Regions from separate parts of the Streptomyces sp. RK9 genome, predicted to be linked through region 2. Evidence: riboswitches for the same ligand, from Rfam matches in the RefSeq annotation. Region 2 holds a riboswitch; the other holds the start of a gene.
The links. A riboswitch is a leader RNA that binds a small molecule or an ion and turns the genes downstream of it on or off. The one in region 2 is predicted to bind cyclic di-AMP.
Positions count from the first base shown of each region.

Region 1: another riboswitch for cyclic di-AMP. It lies ahead of AB6L24_RS23460 (M23 family metallopeptidase); the one in region 2 lies ahead of AB6L24_RS20730 (transglycosylase family protein).

Region 1 is NZ_CP173704.1:759,650-762,849, reverse strand. It holds gene AB6L24_RS23470 (MFS transporter) at 1-262, shown strand, start outside; gene AB6L24_RS23465 (PP2C family protein-serine/threonine phosphatase) at 445-1,650, shown strand; cyclic di-AMP (ydaO/yuaA leader) riboswitch at 1,881-2,016, shown strand; gene AB6L24_RS23460 (M23 family metallopeptidase) at 2,028-3,140, shown strand.
Region 2 is NZ_CP173704.1:131,915-135,114, reverse strand. It holds gene AB6L24_RS20735 (transglycosylase family protein) at 1-832, shown strand, start outside; cyclic di-AMP (ydaO/yuaA leader) riboswitch at 1,036-1,219, shown strand; gene AB6L24_RS20730 (transglycosylase family protein) at 1,224-1,940, shown strand; gene eno (phosphopyruvate hydratase) at 2,351-3,200, shown strand, end outside.

The DNA.
Region 1 (3,200 bases), 630 kb from region 2:
GGACACCGTCGTCTCGCTCGCGGGGGAGAGGTGGGTGGCCACGCACTACGGCCTCTACAACACGGTCTGCGGCGTCGGCATCACCGCGGGGAACCTCGCGATGGGCGCCCTGCTCGACGTGGCGGACGACCGGGGGCTGCCCGCGGTGCCGTGGCTCGCGCTCGCCGCGCTCGGCGCCGGCTGCGCGCTGGCGCTGCGCTCCCTCGGCAGGTCCGGTCGGCTCGCGGCGCCGGTGCCGGTGCTCGGGGGTGACGCCGCCTGACCCTCGCGCGCCCGGGGCGTGCGGTGCCGGTTCTGCTCGGCCGCACGCCTCCGGGCGCGTCCCCGCCCCACCACACGGCTCACCCACTCGGCCCACATCAGGTCGCCCCGGGCTCCCGCTGCGGGAAGCCTGGATGGGCCGACGCGGCGCTGATGCGGTGGAGTGGAGTGGTGGTGGTTGCTGTGCGTGGTGGGGGGCCGGACGGTGCGCAGGGCGGCCCGGCCCACCCCCGCCCCCGTAAGAAGGCCCGCCTCTCCCAGCCAACCATCGCCCCCGGCGGCACCACCCGCACCCTCCCCCGCGAGCGGGCCCTCGTCCGCGCGCTGCCCCCGCTCCTCCTCGTCGCCGGGATCTGCTTCGACATGCTCACGCCGCCCGAGTTCACCGCGTCCCCGCTGTTCGCCGCGGCGCCCCTGATCACCGCCCCGTTCTTCCGGCTTCGGACCACCGTCGCGACCGCCGCCGTGTCCTGCGCCGCCGTGCTCGTGCTGCGCCTGAGCCACCGCGTGGACGGCGCCGACGTCCAGGTCATCACCGAGTTCCTGACGATGCTGACCGTCGGCGCCCTCGCCGTCGTCATCAACCGGGTCGTCCGCCGCGGCGACGCCCGCCTCGCCTCCGCCCGGTCCATCGCCGAGGCCACCCAGCGCGCGGTCCTGCCGCAGCCCGACCCGCGGATCGGCGGCCTGGACATCGCCGCGCGGTACGAGGCGGCGGAGGCCGACGCGTTCATCGGCGGGGACCTGTACGCCGTGCAGGACACCCCGCACGGGGTGCGGCTCGTCGTCGGTGACGTACGGGGCAAGGGGATGGGGGCGGTGGCCGCCGTCGCCGTCGTCATCGGGGCCTTCCGGGAGGCCGCCGAGCAGGAGGCCACGCTGGAGGCGGTGGCGCAGCGCCTGGAGCGGGCGCTGGCCAGGGAGGGGATGCGGCGGGACGGGCTCGACGCCTTCGAGGGGTTCACCACGGCGGTCCTCGTGGAGATCCCGCGCGGCGACGAGGGCACCGTACGCATCATCAACCGCGGCCACCCCGAACCACTGATGCTGCGCGCCGACGGACGTCTGTGCGTGCTCTCGCCGTCCGAGCCCGCGCTGCCGCTCGGCATGGGCGACCTCGGCACCTGGCCGGACCGCGCCGACCAGACCCCGTTCCCGCCGGGGGCCACGCTGCTGCTCTACACCGACGGGCTCTCCGAGGCCCGGGACGAGGACGGCGAGTTCTACGTCCCCGCCACCCGGCTCGGCGGCCGGATCTTCCCCGGGCCCGCCGGACCCGACTCACTGCTCGCGACCCTCGTCGACGAGGTCCGCCGGCACACCGGGGGCGGTGCCACGGACGACCTGGCGATGCTCGCCGTACGCCGTCCGATCACGGTCGGTGACTGAAGGGCACCCCTCCGCAGCCTGATTGGCGCGGTGTCAGCAAGCCGTGGAGATCCAGAACGCTGCGGTGCGTCATGGGCTCCGCTCAACTCGCCCTACTCCAGCCGCTGATGTCCCTTGTGTTCGTAGCGTAAGCGTTAACGATCAGACGGAACAGCTTGGAATACGGCACCGCTGTCTATTAACGTTCGATAACGCAGCGCGGTCGTCCCAGCCGGCACTCAAGTCGGCTCCGTGCGCACGCGCCTAATCCCGCAAGGGAGCCGGGGAACCACCACATTGGGGTGAATCGGGCACGCACCACGCCCGTAGGAGACCTTCCTGCTCCGAACCCGTCAGCTAACCCGGTAGGCGAGAAGGAAGGAAAGGAGTGCGCCCCAGTGGCGTCCAACCGGCCTGCCCCCGAAGCGCTCTACGTACCGAACGACGAATCCGCCGAAGGACCCGAGGGTCCCACCGGATTCGGCGGGTACGCCCCCCAGGAGCCGTGGGAGGAGTGGAACCCCACCGCGGAGTCCATCCGCCCCGTGCGCGGCAGGCACCGGGTCCACAAGAAGGGCGGCGGCGGCCTCGCGCGCAGCTCCACCGTCCTCGGCGTCGGCGTCATCGCGGCCGTGGGCGCGGGCGGCATCGCCACCGCGCAGGGCGGCAAGCCCCCGGTCTCCATCGCCATGCCGGACATGTCGGCGGTCACCGACCAGCTCCCCGAGGCCAAGTCCCTGCCGGGCGTGGGCTCCCTGATATCCGACGACGACGGAGGTGCCGGCGGCGCCGACACCGCCACCGTCGCGGCCGCCGCGCCGCTCAGCTCCGCGGGCGTCACCACCGCCGACGCCGAGCGCGGCACCACCGGCGCGGGCGAGGCCCTGCGCGCCCGCATCATGCAGCAGGCCGAGAACCAGCAGCACCAGGCGGAGGACGCCCAGCGCATCGCCGCCGAGGACGCCGCCGTGAAGAAGGCCGCCGAGCAGGCCAAGGCCCAGCAGGGCAAGGCGGAGGCCGCCGCGAAGGCCAAGGCCGCCGAGGAGAAGCGCAAGAAGGAGGAGGCCGCGCGCAAGAAGGCGGAGGCGGAGCGCCTCGCCAAGCTCGCCAAGAGCTTCTCGCTGCCCACCTCCTCGTACACCCTCACCTCGCACTTCGGCGACTCCGGTTCCATGTGGTCCTCCGGCCAGCACACCGGCCTCGACTTCGCCGCCCCCACCGGCACGCCCCTCAAGGCCGTGCACACGGGCACCATCAAGTCGGCGGGCTGGTCCGGTTCGTACGGCTACCGCACGGTCCTGGAGCTGAAGGACGGCACCGAGATCTGGTACTGCCACCAGTCCTCGATGAGCGTCAGCGTCGGCCAGAAGGTCACCACGGGCGAGGTCATCGGCCGCGTCGGCGCGACCGGCAACGTCACCGGACCGCACCTCCACATGGAGGTCCACACCAGCGGCGGCGCCAACATCGACCCGCTGGCCTGGCTGCAGGGCAAGGGCCTCAACCCGTAACACCCAAGGCTCCGGCGGTCCTGGCGACGACCCCCCGACGCCAGGGCCGCCGGTCGGAAC
Region 2 (3,200 bases):
CGCCGACCAGGCGAGCCGCTCCCAGCAGATCGCCGTCGCCGACAAGGTCCTCGCCGACCAGGGCCCGTCCGCGTGGCCGAACTGCGGCCCGGCCGCGGGCCTCAGCAAGGGCGGCGCGGCCGCCGACGTCGACCCGGGCCTCCCGCCCGCCCCGTCGACGTCCCCGGAGTCGTCCGACGGCGCCGAGGGCTCCAAGGGCTCCAAGGACGGCGAGAAGGGCGAGAAGGGCGACAAGGGCACCGGCGACGCCGCCGACGCCAAGGGCAAGGACCGTGGCGCGGACGCCGAGGACGACAAGGGCGAGGAAACCGGCAAACACCGCAAGCCCGACAACAGCGGCTCGGCCGACGAGAGTGACGAACGCGACAAGGGCGGGCAGAGGGGCGAGAAGGGCGCGGACGAGGACGGCAAGTCCGGCGACCGCGACAGCACTTCGCCCGAGGCCGGCTCCGAGGCGGGCCGTGAGCCGTCGGGCGCCGACGAGTCCGCGGAGGGCTCCGAGGACTCCTCCGGCCTTCCGTCCGGCCGCCACCGCGGCTCCAGCGCCGACGAGGCCGACGGGACGGAGAAGGGCGGCGCGGGCTCCGCGGGCCGCCACGCGTCGCGCGGTGAAGGGCGCGACGCGCGTGACGCCACCGACCCCGCGGGCACCTACACGGTCCGCTCCGGCGACAACCTCTCGCAGATCGCCGACCGGCACGACCTTGACGGCGGCTGGTCCACCCTCTACGCGGAGAACAAGCGCACCGTGGGCGGTGACCCGGATCTCATCCTCCCCGGTCAGCGCCTCGACCTGAGCGAGGAAGAGGCCGCGGAGGCGGACCGGAAGTAGGCGTCGCCGGGCGGAAATTGACTGGCAGTTCGGGGTGAATGTCCGGGTTAAAGACGGTGAGAGGCAAGTGAGAGATGGGTCTCAGAAGCCCTGATCGTCTTTGAAATTCCGGTGATTGCCTGTCTACGGTCGTGACCGCTCGCCACAGCGGGCCCCGCCGGTCGGTACGCCGAATCCTGCCAACGGCCGGACGGGAACAGTCGTCGCTTCGAGCGCCGAAGGCAGGAGCGGGGGACCCAAGGTAAGCGCCGGGCCCACGCGTTGAGCGGCCAGCGGCCGCGCGACGCGCAGGACCGGCTAGGGGTGAAGTCGTACGGAAGCCGTACGGCCGGGCACTCACCCGCCCGAACCCGACAGCTCACCTCGCAGGCGTCGGTGAGGGGATCACTCCATGCTGCTTTCCGGCAAGGGCAAGCACCGTCGTCCGTCCAAGGCCACCCGCGCGGCCGCCGTCGTCGGTGTCACCGGCGCCGCCGTCGCCGCCCCGCTGATGGCCGCCGGCACCGCGAACGCCGCCACCGTCGACCAGTGGGACCGGGTCGCCCAGTGCGAGTCCGGCGGCAACTGGTCCATCAACACCGGCAACGGCTACTACGGCGGCGTGCAGTTCTCCGCCTCCACCTGGGCCGCCTACGGCGGTACGAAGTACGCGGCCACCGCCGACAAGGCCTCCAAGGCCCAGCAGATCGAGATCGCCGAGAAGGTCCTCGCGGGCCAGGGCAAGGGTGCCTGGCCGAGCTGTGGCGTGGGCCTCACCAGCGCCCCGTACAACGGTGGCGGTGCCGAGAAGCCGCAGCAGCAGCCGCAGCAGCAGGCCAAGCCCCAGCAGCAGCCGCAGCAGGCTCAGCCGCAGCAGCAGGCCAAGCCGCAGCCGAAGCCGCAGCAGGCCGCCCCGCAGACCGAGTCGAAGAAGACCGTCCAGACCCCGACCGGCAAGGTCGTGAAGAAGGGCGACGGCGAGTACAAGGTCAAGACGGGCGACACCCTGTCCAAGATCGCCGACGAGCACGACGTCAAGGGCGGCTGGCACAAGGTGTACAAGCTCAACGGCGACATCATCTCCGACGCCGACGTGATCTACCCGGGCCAGCAGCTGCACCTCAGCTGAGCCTGAGCCCGACCCGCGCCCTGTCCGGCCCGTCCGGACAGGGCCCCCGCTCCGCCCCGCGGAGCGCCCCCGTCCCCACGGGTCTCCCTCGCCCCGGTGCGCGTATCCCCCGTACGCACCGGGGCGAGGTGCTGTCCGGGGGGCGTCCCCGCCGGTCCCGGTGCGCGCCGAGGTCGTCCCCGAGTACGCCCAGGGCGAAGCTACCGGCCGGTAAGAACCTGTGGTTCCGTCCGGATTCCCAGGGAATTGGCCCGATGGCCGTCCCACGGGGCGGGCGGTCGGCTGGCCGAAGCTCCCGGGCCCGTTAGGCTCAGGAGACGCAGGGCCGATGAAGACCATGCAAGCCATGCGCAAGCCCGCGCCCCCAGTGGTGCACGCCATGCGCCCCTAGCGTCACATCCCATAAGGAGATGCTCGTGCCGTCCATCGACGTCGTCGTAGCCCGGGAAATCCTGGACTCCCGAGGCAACCCCACGGTCGAGGTCGAGGTCGGCCTCGACGACGGGTCCACCGGCCGCGCCGCGGTCCCGTCGGGCGCCTCCACCGGTGCCTTCGAGGCCATCGAACTGCGTGACGGAGACGCCAACCGCTACGGCGGCAAGGGCGTCGAGAAGGCCGTCCTCGCCGTCATCGAGCAGATCGGCCCGGAGCTCGTCGGCTACGACGCCACCGAGCAGCGCCTGATCGACCAGGCGATGTTCGACCTCGACGCCACCGACAACAAGGGCTCGCTCGGCGCCAACGCCATCCTCGGCGTCTCCCTTGCCGTCGCCCACGCCGCCTCCGAGGCGAGCGACCTGCCGCTCTTCCGCTACCTGGGCGGCCCGAACGCGCACCTGCTGCCCGTTCCGATGATGAACATCCTGAACGGCGGGTCCCACGCGGACTCCAACGTCGACATCCAGGAGTTCATGATCGCCCCGATCGGCGCGGAGTCCTTCTCCGAGGCGCTGCGCTGGGGCGCCGAGGTCTACCACACGCTGAAGAAGGTCCTGAAGACCAAGGGCCTGTCGACCGGCCTCGGCGACGAGGGCGGCTTCGCGCCGAACCTGGACTCCAACCGCGCCGCCCTCGACCTCATCGTCGAGGCCATCAAGCAGGCCGGTTACGTCCCCGGCGAGCAGATCGCGCTCGCCCTCGACGTCGCCGCGTCGGAGTTCTACAAGGACGGCAAGTACGAGTTCGAGGGCAAGTCCCGCTCGGCCGCCGAGATGACCGAGTACTACGCCGAGCTCGTCGAGGCGTACCCGCTCGTGTCCA